2 regions of the Brevibacillus sp. NRRL NRS-603 genome follow, and region 1 is predicted to be linked to the other one. Evidence: predicted binding sites of a transcription regulator. Region 1 holds the regulator's gene; the other holds the start of a gene.
The links. Region 1 encodes NrdR, which represses ribonucleotide reductase genes. Its sites were predicted from a motif close to AACACNATATATNGTGTT; they were not measured.

Region 1 (12,564 bases):
CAGTCGGATGTTCGCCTTGAGATCGAGGTCATAAGGGCTAGGGACGTCGTTTCCTCGTCCGTCTTTTATCACACGCACAGTAGGACGATGCGAATAATCCGGATCTACCCGACTCACTACCCCGACTTCTCCGGTATTCAAAACAACGCTGCTCCCAATCGGGAAGATAGCAATGTGCTTGATAAAGGCATTTACTAGATGGTGCTCGAATAGCGTACCGCCAGACCCAAACAGGTATTCTACAGCATCCTGTGGCATGTACCGCTTGCGCCATGGACGCGGGGAAGTCAATGAGTCGTAAATATCACAGAGACCGACGATTTGCGCGAATTCGTGAATTTGCTTGCCGGATAATCCTTGTGGATAGCCACTTCCATTTAGCCGTTCATGGTGCTGCAAGCAAACGTGGGCTGACAAAAGCGAGATGTCATGCTGCTTTCGCAACAAATTAAAGCCAAGCATCGTGTGTTGTTTGGCGATTTCCTTCTCTTCGTCCGTCCAACGCTCTGTTTTTTGCAACAGCTCTTCAGGAAGGCTCACTTTGCCGATATCGTGCAGCATCGCGCCTATCCCTAGGTTCATGAGCTGTGTGCGATTGTAGCCCAGAGACATGCCCACAGCAGTCGCCAGCACAGCCACATTCACGGAGTGATGGTATAACGATGGCGAATGGGAAGAGATCGTCGTCAAATGTCCAACCATTTGCTTGTTTTGCATCAGGTCGTCCAAAATTGAACTAAAGGCACGCTGAAAATGAAGGCCCATTTCTTTTAAGGAAATTTTTCTGGCCAGCTTGTTTGAGTTTGTAATTTGTTTGATCGTCTTCTCGATGGCTTCTACAGCTACTTGTCTGGTTTGTGGGCGAATCACTTCTTCCACAACGATGTCATTGGTACGGGGATCATCGATATACACCGAATCAACACCAGCTCGCTCTAATCCGGTAATGAGTCGTTCCGTTAATTGCATACCGGTTCCAAGTAGCACCTTTCCATCTTCCGTGAAGACCGTACGTCCCAATTTCATTCCAGGCTGTAGGTGTTTTAAAGATACTAAACGCATGACTATCCCTCCAACAGTACCATAATTGTACTCCATTCGACTTATGCTTTAAATAGGTACAAGGATTGACTTGACTTCTGACAGGAATATGAGGGACACTGTAGACAAGTATTGTCAGTATTGGAGTTGATTCTGATATGCGTTGTCCATTTTGCGAATATAATGGGACTAGAGTCCTGGATTCACGTCCTTTCAATCATAATAAATCCATTCGCCGCCGCCGTGAGTGCGAAGCCTGCGAGCGTCGGTTTACTACCTTTGAAATGGTAGAAGAAACACCTTTGTTAATTGTGAAAAAGGACGGAACACGCGAGGAATTCAGTCGAGACAAGATATTGCGCGGGCTGGTGCGCGCTTGTGAAAAGCGTCCCGTACCGTTGGAAGTGCTTGAAAATGTCGTGAATGACATTGAAAAAGAATTGCGCAGCTGCGGGCAAGCAGAGATCCCGAGCAATGACGTTGGGGAGAAGGTCATGGAGCGTTTATACCATGTCGATGAGGTCGCCTATGTGCGCTTCGCTTCTGTTTACCGCCAATTCAAAGATATCAATGTATTTATGAAAGAGCTGGAGGAGCTTTTGGCTCAAGCGCGAAACAGCTCGTTTCCAAAAGAATAGATGAGCTTTTCTCTGCCAGACTCGCAACATCTCCCTCGCTCTTGCGGCCGATCCGCCAGGGCTTCTTTGGCTTTCCAGCTGATTTTTCCGCGAATGAATAGGTAGTCGTGCTATAATAAAAGAATCGAATTTTGTCAGGAAGGAAAGATCTGATGCGTCGTTTAGTTTGGAACGAGTTGTTGCCGAAGGATCGTTATCTGGTGCGGATGGCAAGACCGATTGGCTTTGCCGAAATGGGCTTTGTTACGCAGCTATACTTGCCGATCATCGGTGTCGAATCGTACGCTCTCTACCAACTGCTCGCCCATGGTGTGCAGGAGGTGAGCGGAGCCTCCTCGGAGGGGACCCATCGCAGTTTGATGCTGACGACTTCGCTTTCTCTGGATCGGCTATTGGATGCGCGTGAACGTCTGGAGGCAATCGGGCTAGTCGAGGTGCGCCGCAGGGAAAATCAGCAGCGTGACTATTATTACGAGTATTTGATCAAACCGCCGCTTAGTCCGGCTGAGTTTTTTGCAGACTATGTACTGTCGTTGATGTTGTTAAACAAAATCGAAAACGTTCGCTATTCGCAACTGCGCCAGCATTATGCAGATACGCTCGGCAGTCAGTTGGATCAAGAATACACCATTGTGGAAAACGTCACGAAGGACTTTCATGATGTGTTCCAGTCGTTGAAGCCATCGGAGCTGGAAGTGAAAAAAGGATCGGAGCGGGATCAGTTTTTAACCGAGATGGACACCAGCTTCCCGCAAGCGCCGATGAAATCTGGCTACGAGGCACAAGTCAACCATTCGCTGAGTGTATCGTCCTTGCGCCTGTACCTGCCGGATAATGCCGACTCGGTTAAAGTTTTGGAAGGCAAGAGCATGGAGCTGTTGTTCTCACTATGCCATTTCTATCAGCTGGACAGCTGGGGGATGGGGCAGGAGCTGCGTGATTGGACGTTGTACAAATCGGATCGGAGTTTGGACGGAGAAGTTCTGCGCAAGCGTTTGGTACAACGCTACACGGAAGACAAGCTATACCGAACGGCACCTGCAACCGACATGGCAGAGGAGGGCTTTGGACCTGGCCGCTTGCCAGAGCCTGGCAGCGAAGCCTTTATCCGTGCTTGTCGCCAGCTATCTCCGGTGACCCTGTTGGAAAAAGTCGTCGGTGGCAGAATCAGCAAGGTCTTTTTGGAGCGGGCTGAAACGCTTGTTTTTACAGATGGGATGCAGCCGGAAGTCGTCAATGCGCTGCTGCTCCATACGCTAGCCAGCATGCAAATGGAACTGCCAAAAGCGTATATGGAGACGATTCGTGACAGCTGGAAAGCGAAACGGATTGCAACAGTTGACGAGGCAGTCAAGCAGATCCTCGAACGTGCGGATCAACGGGCACAAACAGCCGAGAAGGCAAAAGCGGGCAAGAAGGAATCGACCCCTGTCAGACGGAACGGTAGAGCCATCTTGCAGGACAAGCTGCCGGCATCTGTCGAGTGGCAGCTGTCTCAGGAGAAAACCACACCGGACGCTGAAAAGAAACAGTCCATTCAGGATTTTCCAGACTTGCAGAAAAGACTGGAAACCTTGCGAAAACGGAAATAAGGAGTGTGAGGGAACGTGGAATCTATCAGTGAGTTCATGCAAGAGCTCGCCAAACGAACGCCGCGTCAGTTGCTGACACCGGATCAGCAGTTAGATAAAATGTTCCGTTCGTCAGCGTATTTAAAAGCATTTCAACAAGAGCATCCCGCATTGACCAGAGACGATTACCTTCGCTCGCTCTCCAATATCTATACGGCAGTCAAGGAGCAGTATTGGTGTGAGCGTTGTCCGGGTCTTGGCGAATGCCCGAATCTGGTCAAGGGGCATAGCACGCATTTGGAGCTGGCTCACCAGCATATTATCAGCTCGATGACGCCCTGTTCCAAGCAGCTGTCGCACGAGGAAGAGATTCGCCGCCGCCGACTGATGCGCAGCTACTACGTTTCCGAAGAGACCTTGAACGCGAGCTTTGAGGGCTTGGTCATTGACTCCGGGAATTTGGCTACCGTAGATGCGGCGATTCAGTTCTGTGAAAAAGTAGGAACAGGCGAGCGGGTAAAAGGACTTTATTTGCACGGTCCGTTTGGTGTTGGAAAAAGCTACATCATGGGAGCAATCGGTCGTGAGCTCTCGGAGCGCAATGTCGCTTCCTTGCTGGTGTATGTGCCTGACTTTATCCGGGAGATGAAGGATTCTATCTCAGATCAATCGTACGCGGGGAAGCTGGAGCTGCTGAAAGAAGTACCTGTACTGATCCTCGATGATATCGGTGCGGAGAACCTGACGCCATGGGTTCGGGACGAGATTTTGGGGGTTATACTGAATCAGCGGGCAAACAACCATTTGCCTACGCTGTTTACTTCCAACTACTCGCTGAATGAACTGCAAGAGCATTTGTCTATCTCCAACGGAAATCGGATCGAACAAACAAAAGCGGCTCGCATCATGGAGCGAATCCGCCATTTTGTCGATGTGTATGAAATTTTACGCGAGAACCACCGTTCCTAGCACTTGTGTAAAGAGGCGAGAGAGCTCCCAATATGTGAGAGCGAGTACTTCTCTCGCCTTATGATACGGTCCGAATAGGACCTGTGACGTCGTCCCTACGGGAGAGGCGACAATTCCCAGTGAATCAGCCATGATCATGGCACGGGCCAAATGATAGTCGTGGCTGATGATCAGGGCGTCCTGAATATGATGCTCCTCCAAGACCTGCTGGCCGTACAGCAGGTTTTCGTATGTGCTGGTAGACTTGCTTTCTAGCAAAATGTCCTTTTCGGGAATTCCTTTGGCCACCAAGTAATTTCTGCTTACAGCAGCTTCCGTGATCGTTTTTCCTTCACCAAGGCCGCCTGTAACCAACAGCTTCGATACATAGCCTTCTTCATACAGGATCGCCGCCTGCTCCAGACGTTCGCGCAGACCAGGACTAGGTCCCTCACCCCAGACCGCTGCGCCAAGGACAATGCCGACGGTTGCGTGTCGGGCGTTGGCCTTCTCAATTGTCTGTTCGATGCGGTACAAGTTGTAGCCCGACCATATCAGACCGAGCAGCGTGACAAGCCCCAACAAGATCCATATCCCGCGCCAGCAAGGACGCTGTGCGTTTATTGTTCGATTTTTCATTCTTCGAAATCTCCCTCGTAGTCGCTCTCTTTATTTAGACGTTTGAAATGGGAGCTAGTTACAAACCTTGACACACGCCTGACACGAAAAACTAGTAAATTGTTCCTTGCACTTTGCCGATATACTAATGGTGGAATGGTTTCGAAGAACAGCAAATTTCATACTTGCGAGGGAGGCTAGCAATGTTCTGGAAAAAAACGATGCTCTTGTTTCTGGCCGTCCTGCTATTAGTGGGGACAGGAAACGCAGGGGTAGGATTGGCTGCCGATGAAATCAGCCGACTCGTTCTGTCCAAGAACGAGGTAACATTGGAAAATGGAGATTCTACCAACCTGACGGCTACCGCTATTTATGTGAGCGGAAAAACGGAAGACGTCACCGTCAAGACAGAATGGACGACACAGGATGCGAATATCGCTTCTGTTTATGCCGGACAGATCACAGCCAAATCGGTAGGGAAATCTACCATTACCGCTACTTACATGGGTAAGCCTGTCGTAGTGGGTGTGAATGTAACCAAAAAGGTAAAGGCACTGACAACAGAAGATCAAACGTTGAACGTACGGATCGGCAGCACGGCAAACGTAAAGCTGACAGCTGTATACAGCGATGGGACAACAGAAGACGTAACGACTAAAGCAGACTGGTCCATCGATAATCCTGCGATTGCGACAGTAGTAAATGGAGCAATCAAAGGTCTGAATTCAGGATCAGGTACTGTGACAGCAAAATTCGGAAGCCAGTCGACAACGATCTCTGTAAACGTCGAGATCGCCCACAGACTGGAGCCTAGCAAAAACCAGGTGTCACTTTTGCTGAACGGCGAAGAAAAAATCAAGCTCAAGGCCATTTTCCCGGATGGAAGTGTAACGGAAGATGTATCTGACAAGGCTGATTGGTCTTCAGACAATACCGCTGTAGCCGATGCGCTCAAAGGCACGATCAAGGCTTATGGCGCAGGTACAGCAACCATTACGGCGAAGTATGGAACAAAAACAGCGACGATCAAAGTCGATGTGGATACAACGCAAAAGCTGGAACTCAACAAGCAAAACATTTTCATGAATGTAGGCAAGGAAGAAGACATCGAGCTGAAGGCAACCTATGCCAATAACGGCGGTTCCACAGTAGTGAACGATAAGGCCGAATGGTCCTCCGATCGCGAGGATGTTGCTTACTACAGCAACGGAAAAATCCATGCGGTGAAGTCCGGTGAAGCGGTGATTACTGCGAAATACGGAAACAAATCCGTTCAGGTACGTGTAGATGTAGAAGTACCTCGTTCCTTGTATATCGTTCCTGCTTACTTGACGATGAAAAGCGGATCAACGAAAGACGTAATTGTAAACGCGTCCTTCGCTAATGGTACGAGTGAAGACATCACTTCAAAAGTTGAGTGGTCTTCGGACAATGCAGATGTCGTATTTGCAAGCGGCAAGACCGTATCCGCCTACAAGGCTGGAACGGCGAATGTAACGGCTAAATACGGCGGGAAAACAGCGACACTGGTTGTCGATGTAGATGTACCACAAAACTTGACCGCAGATATCACGACAGTAGCGATCCCAGTGGGTGGCGCGAAGCAAGTGACGGTAAAGGCTTCGTATCCAGATGGAAGCTCTGCTGAAGATGTCACACAAAAAGTCGTTTGGTCATCTAGCGCACCTAACGTAGCAAGCGTGCGTCAAGGCTTGATCACAGGTGTGTCCACAGGTGCAGCGACCGTAACAGCAACATACGGAACACGCACGGTAAACATTTCCGTATCCGTTGGCGTCATGCAGACATTGACGGTAGACAAGAAAAAGATCGTGCTTGGCAATGGCAAGTCCGAAACCGTTAAGCTGACAGCAGCTTACGCAGATGGAACGACCAAGGATGTAACAGATACAGCGACATGGAGCACAGCTTCTGCTGCTGTAGCAGAAGTAATGAACGGGAAGATCACTGCGACAGGAGCAGGGAAAACGACCGTAACAGGTACCTTCGACGGCAAGTCGGTTACGATTGCGGTAGAAGTAGACCAAGCGACGAATCTCTCTGTTGATCCTCGCATGCTGATCCTGAACGTCAATGAATCAAAAGACATCAAGCTGAGCGCAACAGACTCCGCTGGCAATTCGGACAATGTGACCAACGATGCAGAATGGTCCTCGTCCTCGCTGAAAGTAGCGGATGTGGTAAACGGCCGCGTAACAGGTCTCTCAAACGGACGTGCCACGATCACCGCGAAATACGGTGGCAAATCGATCAGCATCCCAGTAGAAGTCGGAATCGTGAGCAAGCTGGAAGCAAACAAGCGCTTTGTATCGACGAAGTCGAACAGCAACGTACAAGTAAGCTTGACCGCTACCTTCTCCGATGGCCGTACTATGGATGTTACTAATCTGGCTGACTGGAAAACGAGCAACTACAAGGTAGCTGACGTAACCAAAGGCCTCGTTTCAGGACGTGCCTACGGAAAAGCTACGATTACAGCGAAGTACAACGACAAGAGCGTGTCCATCCCAGTAGATGTTGATACGTTGAAATACTTGAAGACAGATGTCGTTCAGCTCGTGATGAGCAAAGGCGAAACAAAGCAAGTGAAAGCCATCGCGACGTACATGGATGGCTCTGAGCAAGATGTCTCCAAGCCAGCTCTCTGGACCACTTCTCGCCTGTTGGTAGCTGATGTGAAAGATGGCATCATCAAGGCTACAGGGTCGGGTAAAGCGACGATTTATGTGCAATATGGTGGGAAGAAGACACCGATTGTGGTGACTGTGAGATAGTGGGTTGATGGGGAAAAGAGGAAAGCCAACCGGGTGGGATCGGTTGGCTTTTTTCGAGGTTTTTTTCAGTAGGGACGGGGATTTATCAGTTTTTTTCGCTTGCAGTGTACGGCGGGCGTATGCTATACTGATTTCACTGAGGCGGTAAACGCTGGAAGTACTATACATATGGGCCCTTAGCTCAGCTGGGAGAGCGCTACACTGGCAGTGTAGAGGTCGTCGGTTCGATCCCGATAGGGTCCACCATATAAGTAACTACGGAAACGGCAGAGATGCCGTTTTTTTGTTTTGAAGTTATGTTTCTGAATTAAATAACAGATGTGGAGTGCTTTGAGTTGCTAGTAAGAAAGTAGTGTCTGGATCCATATTCCAATACTATGTCAGGGTTCAATCCCTTAGTTACATTCCACTATAAAAATTTGGAAGAAACTTGACAGTCAGTGCTCTTTTTGAGGCGCTTACAGGCAATGCTCCATATTACAGTAGTAAGGGAAAAATAGCGATAAGGTACATATGATGAATATTAGTTGTCGGAATTTGTTGATTTAATTTCGTTACTATTTAAACTACCATGATATACTAAGTCTAAAATACTAAGCCTAAAGTGCGATAATTATATCACATATAACGTTAGGTGATTATGTAAATAAAATGGAGGGTAGTCAATGAAAATTAGCGAAATTTTCAATCTTGGAGTACAACAAGTTCAGCTTGATTTTGTGGATATCAATCTAAAAAAAGATTACCCATTGTACATAGATCCATACTTAATTTCAACTAGAACTGATCCATGGTCTATAGAGGTAGATCGAACAATAAAAAGTTTTTTCTCAAAAATAGCAGAACATATTCGAAATGATGAGCATGCTAAAGCAATTGAACTGTTTCAATTTATGTCAGAGCCTAAAGAGACTTGCCTAGGTATCAGCCGTACAGGTACTGATAACGGTAGGGGAGTAGGTGAAGAAAATGCAACTGGAATAATAAAGGAGATTATTAGAAGTAAAGCAATTGAAACGGGTGTTGTTCAAAATATTGAAGATATTATTGTATTCGTTGATGATGTAGATAAAGATAAACTTTCTGATATGACCACAAATATTATCAGGAAGCACTTGATAGATTATACAAAAGAACAATGTAAAATATGGGGTATCCCTTTAACAATAAACGAGTCTTTACCTTACTGGGATCCTATTGAAGAAGATTGGGTTACTTGCCAAGATGAATTGCTTTTCTATAAAGGACGTGAGTTAGTATTAGTTCCAAAAGCGATCGTGTCTTATATCTCCGAGTATAACGCCCAGAAGTATGGCTGGCACTTTGTTATAAGCGAAGAGCGTGATGAACAGTTAAGACGAAGAAGTGCTCTGGTAAAATTTAAGAAATACAAAAACGGAAAAGAAAAGTATTTTCTTCCAAAGAAAGATGTCGACAAAGCAATTAGTAAACAAATTGCCGATGGTGAGTTTGAAAGTAGAAAAGATTTTTTAAGACAGTACACTCAAAATAAGCCAGAGCTTTTTGAGAGGTTCAGAAAAACACGAACAGGGACAGTGAAGTCTCTGTCAAACGATGAAATAATGCAATTTACAGGGCATGAGGATATAAATAAAATTATTGATGCGTTAGTAATGAATCTTAAGAGTATCCCAATAGGCACAAAACATGCTTCAGAGTATCACAAATTTATCAGATCAGTATTGGAAATACTTTTTTATCCTCATCTTAACAACCCAACTATTGAAGAAAAACTTCATCAGGGAAGAAAACGAGTAGATATTGTGATGAACAATATTTCTTGTAGCGGCTTCTTTTATAGGCTACAAGACATAAATAAGATTTTTTGTCCTTATGTTTTTATTGAATGTAAAAATTATGGAAAAGATATCGCAAATCCGGAATTGGATCAGTTGTCTGGGAGATTTGCCTTTAATAAAGGTAAATTTGGAATATTAATGTGCAGAACTATAGTAGATAAGAAGTTACTTTATCAGAGATGCTCAGACACCTTTAAAGATGATAGGGGTTTAATCATTCCTTTGGACGACAATGATATAATTGAAATGCTTGAATCAATAAAAAATGAAGAAAAAGATGGGATCGAAAAATCTCTCGAAATGATTAAAAGAATAATAATCTTAAACGGGTAGTTCTAAAACAATATTCCTGTTTTTTTATCCAGTCGATCTAAAGCTACTGTTCCAACCGCAGCCAACACTTCAATCAAATCGTAACTAAAATAAACTGTTCAAAAGTATTATGCATACTACGTAGTCAATTATGTAAATTGGCAATCTTGTGTGCGTCCGGCATGGGTGATAGTTGAGAGTCCTGAAAGGGGAGTTTATTTGTGAATAAGGATATGGGCCAGAAAGGAATGACAATCACACAAATTTCCAACGGAGTTGGGGAGAGATCTAAAGACAATCCGTAACTGACTGAAAAAAGCAGAGGCAACAACCTACTAAGGAAAATCTGCAATCGGATGTATTTATCCCCTTTCAAAACTTATATTCGTTAAAAGAAAAGTATGTCTGTAAGCGATGGTGCTGTTAGATGAAATCAAGGGACAAGGATATCCTGGAGAAATAACTACACTACGCCTGTCCATGAATCCAATTCGACATACTTTTATGGTTGATTTTTTAAGAAGGGCTCCATTAAAAAGATTATATAAAGAGGGTGTGATTCTACTTAAATCATACCCTCCTTCTGTTAAAATCAATTTGCCATTCGAATAATATATTTCTCAACTTCATACTTTTTCCAAATTGGAAATAATAAACTCTTTAGCTCATCTAAAATAGCTTGATTTATGGCTAGAGACGGCTGTCTTATAGTATACCTAATGACCTCAAGAATGCATCTACATATTAAATCAATAGTGATTTCATTATATTCATGTTGATCAATGGTGTTTATCTTATGCTTGAGAAATTGAAGTATGCCTGATTGAGTTCGAATTTTATCACAAGATAATTTCCCTCCTATATAATCATATGCATAATCAGGTAATAATGTATGGAGAACTAATAAGGAAAGGGCTTCGTAAGTTTTTTTTGCTTCGATAGGAGATATATAAATGTTTTGATTACTAGTGAAAAAGACTTGTAAATTTCCAACTAAACTATTTAATTCAGAAAGGTTAGTTATTGTCCCTAAACTATGTTCAAAATGAGCGAAACTTGAGAAATTGATGTATTGATTTATATCAAATTGATTTTGAAATTCGGCATATGTAATAGTTCTCTTAAACGATTTCTTTTTTTTTACGATCTCAGTGTAATAAATTACATAAGGAATAAACTTTTTCGTCATCCATAAGTAAGCCTCTTTAGCCCCCCAAGCAGTTTTCATATTTATTAAATCTGGCTGTTCTATTGGTTCCCAAACAATACAAACCGATTCATCTAAGTGCATAAAAGAACTATATACGTTATTTTCAGAATGAACGGGATAAAAACGTGATAGTATTGTATTATTTGGATAAATAACAATAGTGCCGTTTGTTGCATTAAAAATATGCCACTCTGTATTACCTTTAGCATAATCGAATTCCCATGAAAATTGAACAAGCAAATTCCAAAGATGTCGATTCATTTCAAACATGTTAACAGAGAAATTTATTGGGTTAATTTTATTGAAGTTGCAAGTTTCGTATTGTTTCTCTAGAGACTTAAATTTATTAATGTATACGTTAGAAAATTCATCGACTATTTGACACAATTCCTCAACTTCATTTTCTAATAATGTAAACCGATTATTTCCTATTTGAACATAATAAATATTCGGGGAGTACTGATTTATAAATGGGATAAAGCCTCTTTTACCCAATTGTGGTTTAGTGTTAAGACCTTTAAAAAGTTGTTGAATAATTTGATGGTGATTTAATGTAATCATACAGTCACTCAAAAATAGACTGCGAAACATCAGCAAACAACAACCTTGTTCCTTAAATGATCTAGGTAAATAAGCATCTAAACTTACTGAAGGCAGGCTGAGTACAAAATGATCATCTGAGACGAAATGCTTTTCTTCAAAGCTATCTCTTTCATTATTAATAAACTCAATTAACTTTGATATTTCTTCTCTGGGATTAGTAGAAGAAATCACATGGTTGCTAATAATGGCAAGAGATCTTTCAATGTTTTTATACGTTTTAAGTTGTTCTATGCGTTTTGAAATTTTTTGAACTTTAGATTTTGCTTGTTCTATATAGTGCAACACTGTATTAACATCATATTCTTTATCTCCTTTGGCAGTATTAGCATCAAAACTAGACGGGACTAAATTATCAAGATTATTAATATCAAACTCCCCAGTATAATTTTTGATATACTTCAATAAGATGTCAGATTTATTCTCGAATGACTGAGGTATGATATGGTCTATGGTACAATTTAATAAATTCAATCTTTCTTTAGTATAGAAGCAAACAAAATTGTGAGCCTCAAGTATTGCAAATTTTACTATAGGATCTCTTGGATTTACTTTCATCTTTTCACCAGCCTTAATTAATAGTGCTTTAATTAATTTAATTATAATTTTTGGAGGTACATCTCTATTTTAACAGTTGAATCGAAAGTAGTTGTTAAGTCTCAATTTTTGATCAAAAGGTTTACCATTTTCCATATATGAAATGAAAAAACTTTATCAGGTTTAATATCGTTTCTTTTAAAAATTGATATTAATAAAGGCTGAAGGAGTCTGATATTAATGCATTACTTAAAATTCAAAAGAGAAAAAATAGATAGATGTAATATATGTAGTCAGATAGCTCAACTAACATGGGATCACGTTCCACCACAAGGAGGATATAAAGTTACAGAAGTAGAGCAAGAATCTATTATTCAATATTTAACTGGCGGAGCAAAAAAGAGTTATACATTTTCACAAAACGGTGTAAAGTATAGGAGTATTTGTGGAAGCTGTAATAACGGACTACTTGGT
Region 2 (12,564 bases), on a different contig from region 1:
GCAGACGGGCAATGAAGGCTTGGCTCTTACTCAGTATCCGATGGAAATTCTCGAAGAAGTCGGTCTGTTAAAGATGGACTTCCTCGGCTTGCGCAATCTGACAATCATTCAGGAGACGTTGCGTCATTTGCAGGAGCAGGGAATATCGCTTGATCTGGATAAGCTGCCGACAGATGACGAGAAAACGTTTCGTATGCTCTCCCGCGGGGAGACAACGGGCATTTTCCAACTGGAATCTTCGGGGATGCGCAATGTACTGCGAGATTTGAAGCCGAGCAGCCTTGATGACATCATTGCGGTGTTGGCATTGTATCGCCCCGGGCCGATGGAGATCATCCCACAGTATATCGCCGCCAAGCACGGGACTAGCAAAGTGCAGTACGCTCATCCTGTTCTCGAGCCGATTTTGCGGGAGACGCACGGTTTTATGATTTATCAGGAGCAAATCATGCAGATTTCCTCGACACTGGCAGGCTTTAGTCTTGGTGAGGCAGATATTTTGCGCCGAGCGGTCGGGAAAAAGAAACGGGAGCTATTGGCGGAGCAGCGGGAGAAGTTCGTGGCTGGTTGTGTCCGGCAAGGGTATGGAGAAGAGCTGGGCAATCAAGTCTACGATTTGATCGTGCGCTTTGCCGATTATGGCTTCAATAAAGCCCACTCGGTGGCTTATGCGGTCATCGCCTACCAGATGGCTTATTTGAAAGCAACGTATCCGCTTGCGTTCATGGCAGCGCTGCTCTCCTTGTCCATTGGCAGTCAAACGAGAATTGCCGAATATACGGAGGAAGCGCGGAGACTGCAGCTTACCGTGCTTGGGCCTGACGTGAATAAAAGCTTGGCTTACTTTACAGTGGAGCAGGATGCGATCCGCTTTGGTTTGGCCGCAGTGAAAAACGTCGGCTACGGTGCCATTGAATCGATCGTGAAAGAGCGCAAAGGTCGACCGTATCGCGATGTCTTTGATTTTTGTGCGCGCGTGGATGCGCGGTTAGTCAATCGCAGAGTAGTAGAGTCGCTTACTTTATGCGGCGCGCTGGACTCGTTGCCAGGCCATCGCAGTCAGCTTTTGCTATTGCTGGATGAAGCGGTAGGGAAGGCAAACAGCAAGAGAATTGAACGTGACGCCAACCAGCTCAATCTTTTTGCGGGAGAAGAAGATGCGGCACCTTTGCGCGAACCGGCAGAATATCCAGAGGTACCGCCGCTCTCACATACGCAGCAATTAAAAGAGGAGCGGGACTTGATCGGCGTATACCTCTCGGGCCATCCACTTGACCAGTTTTCCCATGTCGCCAGTCGTCCCGAAATAGCGGTTATCTCTTCGTTGGGTGACGTGCCGCGCGACAAGACGGTGAAAGTATTCGGAATGATTACGGAAGCCAGACGCATCCAAACGAAAAAAGGGGACCAGATGGCGTTTATTACGCTAGAGGACAAAACGGCACCAGTCGAGCTGGTTGTCTTCCCGCAGGTGTATGCGAAGTATGCGCCACTGCTCGAGCGCGAACAAATCGTCGTGGCAGAAGCCCGAGTCGATCACCAGGAAGACATGGTCAAGCTCTTGGCTTCCCGTTTCTGGGATGCACAAACGCTGCCGCAGCCGAAGTCCGAGACCGTATTATTTGTCAAAATATCGGCAGAGCAAGAGCGCGATTCGACACTGCAAAGACTTTCACGCTTGTTTGTCGAAAAAAAAGGAACGATTCCCGTTATCCTCTTCTACGAAGGAAAAAGACAGACAATTCGCCTGCCGGAAGCAAATTGGGTAGACGTAGATGAGTCATTTTTGGAGCAAGCGCGAGAAATTGTGGGGCCTGACAGCGTAATTCGGAAAGAAATGCCTATAAATTGGGGAGGATGAGGAATGTCCTCCCTTTTTCGCCGTTTTCGGCAGGTTTACAGGAGAACAGATTTTTATTATATTGAGAGCATAACTCAATGAGTGGTCAGACCACTTGGAATAACCCAGGCGTTTTTACTGCCTACAAGCCCTCATAGAAACTATTATCGTGAAATGGAGTGGGATCTCATGTCCAACCTGAGAGAGGAAGCACTGGAGCTTCACAGAAAACATCAAGGAAAATTGGAGGCAGTGACCAAGGTACCCGTTCGCAATGCTTACGATCTGAGTCTTGCCTATTCTCCAGGGGTTGCTGAACCTTGCAAAGATATTTTTGATGACAAGTCCAAAGTGTACGATTACACGATGAAAGGCAATCTGGTTGCAGTAGTCAGCGACGGTACTGCTGTACTGGGTCTCGGAAACATCGGACCAGAAGCCGCAATGCCAGTTATGGAAGGGAAAGCGGTTCTGTTCAAATCCTTCGCAGGCGTAGATGCATTCCCGATCTGCTTGAATACGACAGATGTAGATAAAATCGTAGAGACAGTTAAACTGCTCGAGCCTACTTTTGGTGGCGTGAACTTGGAAGATATCGCAGCTCCAGCATGCTTCGAAATCGAAGAGCGTCTGAAGCGCGAAACAAACATCCCGATCTTCCACGATGACCAACACGGTACAGCGATCGTTACAGCGGCAGGTCTGATTAATGCTCTGCGCGTGGTTGACAAAAAGCTGGAAGATATCCGCGTAGTAGCGAACGGTGCAGGTGCAGCTGGTATCGCGATCATGAAGCTTTTGATTTCCATGGGCGTTAAAGAAGTGATCATGGTTGATACAAAAGGAATCGTGTACGAAGGCCGTCCATTCGGTATGAACCCAGTGAAGGAACAAATGGCGAAAATTACGAACCGCAGCATGCTGCAAGGTGACCTGGCTGATGCAATGAAGGGCGCTGACGTATTCATCGGAGTATCCGTAGCTGGCGCTGTTACACAGGACATGGTTCGTTCGATGAACCGCTATCCGATCATTTTCGCTATGGCAAACCCAGTACCAGAAATCATGCCGCAAGAAGCAAAAGAAGCAGGTGCGGCAGTAATTGGTACAGGTCGTTCCGACTTCCCGAACCAAGTAAACAACGTACTGGCATTCCCGGGAATCTTCCGTGGCGCTTTGGATGTACGTGCAACAGAGATCAACGAAGAAATGAAGCTGGCTGCTGTATATGCAATCGCAGACCTGATCACACCAGAAGAGCTTACTGCGGATAAAGTGATTCCTTCCGCATTCGATCCACGAGTAGCTCCAAACGTAGCTGCGGCAGTAGCAAAAGCAGCGATGGAAACGGGTGTTGCTCGCATCACAGTTGATCCGGAAGAAGTAAAACAAAAGACGACAAAATTGACAGCTATCTCTTACCAAGAAGCGTAAAATACTCTTTATCGAGGCATCGACGACACCCTCCGCGAAACAACGTAGGTATTTTACAAACGTGGAGGGTGCTCCTCGTTGAAGGTACGAGTAAGGAGGATAATCGTGCTCGACTCTTCCCAAGATCGAAAGGTTTACGAAGGAATTCTCCTGCAACTTCATGAAATCATTCAGGAGCAAAACTTGCGGCCCGGGGACAAGCTGCCGTCTGAGCGAGAGCTGTCCGAGCAGCTGGGAGCAGGTCGTTCCTCTGTACGCGAGGCTCTTCGGGCTCTGGAGCTGCTCGGACTCATTGAGACGCGTCGCGGGGAAGGCACTTTCCTCAAGCATTACCGACACAATCGGCTGATCGATATTCTTGGCTTTTTTATCCTACGGGATACCAAAACCAAGAAGGACTTGATCGAAATGCGGCGAATGCTAGAGCTGGATGCTGTCCGCCTAGCCTGTAGACGGGCGACTGACAAGCATTTTGATGAAATGGAACGCATCCTGGCCATTGCAGAGGAAAGAGTAGCAAGAGGCGAGGTACCTGCGGAGGAAGACTATCAGTTTCATCGTGTCATATGTCGCTCCAGTCGCAACTCGATTCTGCATCGCATCTGGACGCCTTTGGTTGAGTACAGCAACAGTATTCGTATTGAATCACTGTCGCGCGAAGGCAGAGCGAGTGCAGCACTCGTAGAGCATCGACAGATTATGGAAGCCATTCGCGAAGGCGATGTGAACGTAGCATTAGAGCGAATGAAGCAGCATTTGGAGAACAGCAAGCTATAGTTTTCCCCCAATTTGCGAGGGGCGCTGGCGCTGTGATATGATGATGCAGACCTGTATTGGACGATTGAGGAGGAAGCCAGCATGTGGACGGTCATCTACATCGCTCCTAGCGCTAAAATTGCAGAACGGATACAGCAACGTTTGACAGATGAAGGGTTTTTGGTAAAGGTTCGCGAAGGCAAGGTCTCGAAGCAATACGAGATTCTCGTGCCGGAGAGCGAACTAAACGAAGTCCGGGATGTGCTCGGCACGATCCTTCACTGAAGAGAAAGGTGGGTGTACCTGTGCTTAAAGATCTTTTTGGGAAAAAGCGTAAATTCGCTACTGTTCCTTCAGAGACACTAGCACGTGTCCCTGCTTCCACCGACATTAGCAAGGAAGCGGGTACGAAAGAAAAGGAAGTCCCTGAGGGATTGATGAATAAATGCCCACATTGTGGGACGATTCACTACTCGAAGGATTTGGAGAAGAACCTGCGCGTCTGCAAAGGCTGTCAGTTCCACTACTCCATGTCCGCTCCAGAGCGTCTGCAAGCGCTTCTGGATGATGGGGTTCTGACAGAAGAATTTGATGCCAATTTGATAACAGCCAATCCACTCGGTTTTCCTGGCTATTTGGAAAAACTGGAGCAAGATATGGCCAAAACCAATTTGAACGAGGCAATCATTACAGGCGAAGGTCTCCTGAGTGGAAACCGCATCGTGATTGGGGTCATGGATTCTCGCTTCCGTATGGCGAGTATGGGATCGGTCGTCGGGGAAAAAATCACCCGCGCAATTGAGCAAGCGATCGAACGGCGTTTGCCTTTCATTCTGTTCAGTGCATCTGGTGGAGCACGTATGCAAGAAGGCGTATTAAGTCTGATGCAAATGGCGAAAACCAGCGCAGCGTTGTCTCGATTGGATCGCGAACGCTTACTGTTTGTCTCGGTCATGACGAATCCTACATATGGTGGGGTATCAGCCAGCTTTTCTTCGTTGGGAGATTACAATATCGCAGAACCAGGAGCTATGATCGGTTTTGCTGGGCGTCGAGTCATTGAGCAAACGATCCGTCAGGAGTTGCCAAAAGACTTCCAAACAGCGGAATTCTTGTTGGAAAACGGGCAACTCGATATGGTGGTACACCGTAAGGACATGCGAAATACGCTGTCCAAACTGGTAGAGATGCACACGTCTCGGGAAGGAGTAGAAACATGGCAGGCGAGCTCTCCTTTGAAAAGCCATTAGTAGAATTACAAGATAAGATTAAAGAATTGCGCCGTTTTACTGAGGAAAAGGGAATTGACTTCTCTGACGAAGTACAGCGACTCGAACAAAAATCAAAAGAGCTTGCTGAGCAAATTTACGGCAATTTGACTCCATGGCAACGCGTACAGCTGGCTCGTCATCCGGAACGGCCGACGACTTTGGACTATATACAACTACTTTTTACCGATTTCATCGAGGTTCATGGAGACCGTTTGTTCGGAGACGACCATTCGATTGTGGGTGGAATTGCCAAGCTGGATGGACGTCCGGTTACCGTTATCGGTCACCAAAAAGGGAAAGACACAAAAGACAACATCAAGCGCAATTTCGGGATGGCTCATCCAGAAGGCTACCGGAAGGCATTGCGTATCATGCAGCAGGCGGATAAATTCGGTCGCCCGATCATCTGCTTTATTAATACATCAGGGGCATATCCTGGAAAAGCGGCAGAAGAGCGCGGTCAGAGCGAAGCGATTGCTCGCAATCTGCGTGAAATGGCGACATTTGGCGTGCCGATTATTTGTATCGTCATCGGGGAAGGCGGAAGCGGCGGAGCCTTGGCGATCAGCGTAGGCAATCGCATCTATATGTTGGAGAATTCCTATTACTCCGTGATTGCACCGGAGAGTGCCGCTGCGATTCTGTGGAGAGACTCCAGCTTGGGCATGCGTGCAGCGGAGACGATGAAAATTACGGCACCTGATTTGTTGGAATTAGGAGTCATTGACGGAATTATTGATGAACCATTCGGAGGAGCCCATCGTGATTTGATCGCGCAGGCAGGAATGGTCAAGGCGGTCATAGCGGAACAACTAGAACAGTTGGGCCGTTTAACTCCAGATGAATTGATACAGGACCGTTACGAGAAGTTTAAACAGATCGGAGAATTCGCCTCCCTGTAAGAAACAGGGGGCGTTTTTTTCTTTTTTCTCCGAGGAAAATCTGCTACAATCGAAGTCGAATGAAAGAGTTATCAGAGCTTTCAAAAAGTATGGCACATATCTTCCGAGTGTATAACAGATATGAGGATTTGAGTGATACAGCATGTTTCATACAAAGTATGGTACATACTGTTTCCGTTAAATGACATGCTAAAGACGATACGATTGGAGAGGTGGATTCCATGCGGAAACTTGCAGTTCTCACTAGCGGTGGAGATTCTCCTGGAATGAATGCCGCAGTCCGGGCGGCTGTACGTCGTGCTCATTTTCACGAGGTACAAATGTTTGGGGTTTACCACGGATACGAAGGGCTGATGAGGGGAGATATCAAGGAGATGTCTCTGGGCTCTGTTGGTGATATTATCCAACGGGGAGGAACCATTCTCTACTCTGCTCGCAGTGAAGCGTTCAAGACGGAAGCCGGACAGCAAAGAGCGGTGGAACAATTACGTGTTCATGGAATTGAGGGTCTGATTGTGATTGGGGGGGACGGGTCGTTTCGCGGTGCACAGAAGCTGACCGAAAAAGGCTTTCCAACTATTGGGGTACCGGGTACGATTGATAATGATATTCCATGCACTGATTTCACGATCGGGTTTGATACCGCATTGAATACCGTTGTGGAAGCGATTGATAAAATCCGTGATACGGCCACCTCGCATGAACGTACGTACATTATTGAGGTAATGGGGCGAGATGCTGGCGACCTGGCATTGTGGGCAGGGCTTGCAGCTGGTGCCGAGTCCATTATTATCCCGGAAGCGTCGCAGGAGATGGACGACATTATTGAGCGTCTGCATGCTGGACAACGCCGTGGCAAAAAGCATTCCATCATCATTGTGGCGGAAGGGGTAGGAAGTGCCACTTCTTACGCTGAAGCGATCACGAAAGAGACAGGCTGGGAGACTCGCGTGACGGTACTCGGTCACATTCAGCGTGGTGGTTCCCCTACTGCGATGGACCGAATGCTGGCGAGCCGAATGGGTGCCGCAGCTGTCGATTTGTTGCTGGAAGGCAAGCAGGACCGAATGGTTGGGATTCAGAACAACCAGATCGTGGATGTTGATTTTCAGGAAGCATTGGCGAAAAAGCATCAATTGGATTTATCCATTTATCAATTGGCGCGCACGCTATCTATATAAAACTGACATTTTTTACGAGTGCTGAGGAGGCTTACATCCTATGTTAAGGAAAGCAAAAATTGTATGTACCATCGGACCGGCGAGTGAATCGGTTGAAACGCTGAAAAAACTGATCGAAGCAGGAATGAACGTAGCGCGTTTGAATTTCTCGCACGGTTCCCATGAGGAGCATGCAGCGCGAATTGTAAACATTCGTCAGGCATCAAAAGAAACTGGGAAGCCCGTTGCAATCCTGTTGGATACAAAAGGTCCTGAAATTCGCACGGGTACACTTGCAGTAGATGCAGTTGAGCTCGTAGAAGGAAATACGCTGATCCTCACCACTGAAGAAATAGCGGGTACCGCAGAGCGCGTCTCCATTACGTATCCAGAATTGCCTCATGATGTAAATATCGGTGATACGATTTTGATCGACGACGGTTTGATCGGGTTGACAGTACAGGAAGTGAGTGACACCGAAATCGTCTGCTTGATCAAAAACGGTGGAACACTGAAGAGCAAAAAAGGCGTCAATGTTCCTGGTGTCAAAATCAACTTGCCAGGTATCACAGAAAAGGATGCACAGGATATCGAATTCGGTATTGAACAAGGAGTCGATTTCATTGCGGCTTCCTTCGTTCGAAAAGCATCGGATATCTTGGAGATTCGCCAAATCCTGGAGCGCCATAACGTGCGTATCGATATTATCGCGAAAATCGAAAACCAGGAAGGCGTCGATAACGTAGACGAGATTCTGGTAGTAACAGATGGAATCATGGTTGCGCGCGGTGATTTGGGCGTAGAGATTCCGGCAGAAGAAGTACCACTTGTTCAGAAGAAGCTGATCAAGAAGTGTAACGAGCTCGCGAAGCCAGTCATCACGGCGACACAAATGCTTGATTCAATGCAGCGCAACCCACGTCCAACACGTGCGGAAGCGAGTGACGTTGCGAACGCCATTTTTGACGGTACGGACGCAATCATGCTCTCTGGAGAGACGGCTGCAGGTAAATACCCGGTTGAGTCTGTCGAGACCATGGTGCGTATCGCTGTACGTGCAGAGCAAGAGCTGAATTATCGCGAGATCTTGTATGCGCAAGCACAGCTCAAACAAGTGACGATTACCGATGCCATCAGCCAAGCTGTATCCAATGCAGCATTGGATCTGGACGCAGCAGCAATTATTACGGCGACCGAAAGCGGACACACAGCTCGCATGGTATCAAAGTTCCGTCCAAAAGCACCAATCGTGGCTGTAACGCCACATGAAGCGATTATTCGCCGTCTTGCACTCGTAAATGGCGTGTATCCGGTGAAGGGCGAAATGGCGAACACAACTGATGAAATGCTGGAGATGTCTGTTCAAGAGGCGCTTGATGCAGGCTTCGTTCGTCATGGCGATCTCGTTGTGATCACAGCAGGCGTACCTGTACGTGAAGTTGGGACAACAAACCTGATGAAAATCCACGTTATTGGCGATGTGGTAGCAAAAGGACAAGGAATCGGCCGAAAAGTTGTCACAAACAAGGTAGTGATTGCTAGATCAGCGGAAGAGGCACTGGCAAAGGTAGAAGAAGGAGCAATTCTGGTAACCATCGGTACCGACTCCGATATGATTGAGGCGTTTGGCAAGGCTGGAGCGGTGATTTGCGAAGAGGGCGGACTTACCTCTCACGCAGCCATCGTAGGACTGAATCTCGGCATTCCAGTCATCGTAGGAGTGCCATTTGCTACGGATGTATTGAAGGATGGACAAATCGTAACAGTGGATTCCGAGCGCGGGCATATTTACTCAGGACATGCCCGGATTCTGTAGGTAAAACTATTTATATTTCATGGAGAATGCTTCTGAAGGGTGACCAAGCGTCACCCTTTTTTGGCTTGTGTAAAAAGGAGAAGCCGACGAACTGCCTGATAAGTTTTACCAGATAACGGTGATTATTAGGTGGTGCAAAGCGAGTGGGAATCTGTTAAAATCGGTCGGTGGCTTTGTGTCAGGACGGATGAAATCCATACGTTCGGTGTTTCCAAATCATGACAGAATGGATGTTGTAGCGCTCGGTGACAGGAAAAGGCCGAACATAAAACGGTCTTTCTGTACGTCTAATGTTCGGGATTTTGTGTCAAGTGTTTTGTTTAGGGTAAACACAACATCTAGTATTGTCGAAAATTATTTCGCACAATATATAGGTAAAACTATTGAGTTTTACAGATAAAGATAGGTAAACTAGAGAGGAAAGATTTGAAGGAGGAACGATATGCTGGCGACTGAAACCGTATCCCGAACACAATTTTTGCGGGATGAATTCTTAGATCAATATCCTGATTTTCCGAACCATATGAGTCCTCTGGGACAATTTGTTTACTACCGTACTTATTCTCGTTTTGTACCGGAAAAAGGAAGACGGGAAACGTGGAAAGAAACTTGCCGCCGCTCGGTGGATTACAATATTAAGCTGGCTTATCAGCATTTGAACAAAATCGGAATGTACGCCGATTCTCGCGCAATGGAAAAAGAGGCAGAAGGTTTGTTTGACAACATGTTTAACCTTCGTCAGTTTTTGTCTGGCCGTACGTTGTGGGTTGGCGGTGCAGATAACGGCGTAGCGGATTTGTATCCGTTGGCGAACTTCAACTGCTCCTTCCTGAACATCAAGTCTTGGGATGACTTGGGAGATTTGTTCTACCTTCTCTTGGTAGGAACTGGCGTAGGCTTCAAATGCACGAAGGAAATGGCTGCTGGACTGGGCCCGATTCGCACGAATGTTTCGCTGCTTTCTTCTGAATACAGACCGCTGCCAAAGCATCAACGCCTAGAGCGTTCCGAGCTGAATGTACTGGATAACGGCTTTGCCAAAATTTATGTAGGTGACAGTAAAGAAGGCTGGGTAGAATCCCTCCGTCTCTACCTGCAAATTTTGACAGATTCGACTTACGAACACATTCACACCGTGAAAATTTCTTATAACAGCGTGCGTCCGAAAGGGGAGCGACTGAAGCGTTTTGGCGGTACTGCTAGTGGTCATGAGCCGCTTCGCGAAATGTTTGAAGGAATCGATAAGGTGTTGAAAAACCAAATCGACCAGCATTTGGCACCAATCGAGAGTGATGAAAAAGGATACGGTAAAATCCGTCCGATACATATTCTCGACATTGGAAACCTCATCGGAGCAAACGTCGTCGTAGGTGGCGTGCGACGTACAGCGGAAATTTTCCTCTTTGATCACGATGACTACGAGTGCATGCTGGCGAAATACGGCATCAACGGCTTCTGGACTGAGGATCAGCTGAACCATCACCGTCGTGTGGGCGAGCTGTTGGGAGAGCACAAGCCTGTATGGTTTGACAGCATCCAAAATGTCGGAGACGGACGTTTTGGTCTGGATCACCGCCGCATGTCCAACAACTCTATTGCCTTTACCAAACAACCGACCAAGCCATTCTTGAACCTCGTGTTCACCTTGATGCAATTGGAAGGCGAACCGGGCTTCATCAACCTGGAAGAAGCAAACCGTCGTCGCCCAAATGCAGAGGGCTTGAACCCTTGTGCAGAAATCCTGCTCGATTCTTATGGTGTCTGCAACCTGACGACAGTCAATCTGGTTGAATTCGTGAAGGATCGCGAGGATGGCTCCAAGTATCTGGATCTCGATGGCTTGCTGGAAGCACAACGCAAATCTGCCCGTGCCGGTCTGCGCATGACGCTGGTTACGTTGGAGCTGCCGCATTGGGATACTGTTCAACAGCGTGACCGTTTGCTCGGAACTTCCCTTACTGGTGTAAAGGATGCGCTGGCATCCCTTGGCTATACAGAAGAGCAAGAGCTCGAATTGTTGCGCCAGCTGGGCGATGCTGCTCGTGACGAGGCGAACCGCTATGCGTATGAGCTGCGTGTGAACTCCCCGCTCTTGGTAACGACCGTGAAGCCGGAAGGTACGCTGTCTCAGGTAGCTGGTGGTGTCTCCAGTGGTCTGCACTGGTCTCATTCGCCGTACTACATCCGCCGCATTCGTATCAATGCTGAGGATCCATTGGCAAAAGCGGTCCAAGCTCTTGGCTGGACAGTCAACCCAGAGGTAGGAACACCAGGCGAAACGTACGAAGAGCGCATGGCAAATGCACGTACACTCGTAATCGATTTCCCTGTGGCATCAGGGGCAGAAGAAACGAAGAACGAAGTAAGTGCAAAACGCCAATTCGATACGTACTTCCGTTTCCAGAAAGAATATACGGAGCACAACTCTTCGAACACCATTACGGTACGCAAGGAAGAGTGGGCAGAAGTAGAAGACATCGTTTACGATAACTGGGATAATTTCGTAGGTGTATCCTTCTTGCAATTAGATGGAGGAAACTACCAATTGGCTCCATATGAAGAGTGCACCAAAGAACAGTACGAGGAATTGAAGCAGTCCATGAAGCCATTTGATCCTGCGATTTTGCAGCAGTATGAAACCGGCGGCGAGGCTGATCTGTCCACGGCTGAATCTTGCGAGGGTGGAGCTTGCCCGATTCGTTAAGTGATCTGAATTATATAAGACAGGGGGAGGCTGCAAAAAGCAGTCTGCCTCTGTTTTTTTATGTGGCTGCGGTGGAGAGAAGAATATTTCCAGTCTAGGCTCCAGGCTCCGTCCTGCTGGGGGCTGGGACTGCCCGCTCCGAAGGAATCCGCGGGGAAACGCAAAAGTGGTAGCCGCTACGTCGCGTGGACACGGTTGCGTTTCTTTTGCCCGCGAATCCCTTCTCCGCTCGGTAGGACTCCACAAGTCGCTACGCCTGGAAATATTCTTCTCTGGCGTAATTGATGACATCTCTTCATTCACTTAAATCTTTAAAAGCCCGTTTAAACACGGGATAGCTCGTAGAGGAAACAGGAGAAATAAGCGAAGATCTTAGGGACACCGACCGAGACGGAATGCAAAAAGCGAAACACGCTCTTAAGCGTCCACCTCTGAGCTAGCACCCTGAATGGACCACTTTGGACGCGGTTTCGCTTTTTGCATGGAGGCGGGCAGAGGGTCCCCCAGCGGGTGGCCCTAGAATCTGAGCGTTTTCTCCTGTTTCCTCCCCACCACTACAGCCACGTATGATACTGGTCTTATATCAATGAGCCTCGAGTAGGGGGACTATGGTACAATCATGATATAGAGAAAGGAGCGATCCAAAATGACTCCCATTATTCATTCCCATCGATTGCGCGT

Region 2: nrdJ (ribonucleoside-triphosphate reductase, adenosylcobalamin-dependent) is a predicted target of NrdR. The motif match lies at 9,508-9,525, and genes of this name have one in related genera.

The regions. Positions count from the first base shown of each region.
Region 1 covers NZ_PXZN01000031.1:75,366-87,929, reverse strand. Annotated here, with positions in the region: gene C7R94_RS22435 (HD-GYP domain-containing protein) at 1-1,062, opposite strand, end outside; gene nrdR (transcriptional regulator NrdR) at 1,200-1,679, shown strand; gene C7R94_RS22425 (replication initiation and membrane attachment family protein) at 1,832-3,271, shown strand; gene dnaI (primosomal protein DnaI) at 3,287-4,219, shown strand; gene C7R94_RS22415 (YdcF family protein) at 4,196-4,837, opposite strand; gene C7R94_RS22410 (Ig-like domain-containing protein) at 5,020-7,611, shown strand; tRNA gene C7R94_RS22405 (tRNA-Ala) at 7,782-7,857, shown strand; gene C7R94_RS22400 (hypothetical protein) at 8,277-9,764, shown strand; gene C7R94_RS22395 (HNH endonuclease) at 10,336-12,111, opposite strand; gene C7R94_RS22390 (hypothetical protein) at 12,331-12,564, shown strand, end outside.
Region 2 covers NZ_PXZN01000008.1:263,066-275,629, forward strand. Annotated here, with positions in the region: gene C7R94_RS04670 (DNA polymerase III subunit alpha) at 1-1,861, shown strand, start outside; gene ystJ (NADP-dependent malic enzyme) at 2,030-3,274, shown strand; gene C7R94_RS04680 (FadR/GntR family transcriptional regulator) at 3,380-4,051, shown strand; gene C7R94_RS04685 (glutamate decarboxylase) at 4,133-4,315, shown strand; gene accD (acetyl-CoA carboxylase, carboxyltransferase subunit beta) at 4,336-5,280, shown strand; gene accA (acetyl-CoA carboxylase carboxyl transferase subunit alpha) at 5,247-6,203, shown strand; gene pfkA (6-phosphofructokinase) at 6,425-7,384, shown strand; gene pyk (pyruvate kinase) at 7,425-9,179, shown strand; gene nrdJ (ribonucleoside-triphosphate reductase, adenosylcobalamin-dependent) at 9,622-11,883, shown strand; gene C7R94_RS04715 (acyl-CoA thioesterase) at 12,530-12,564, shown strand, end outside.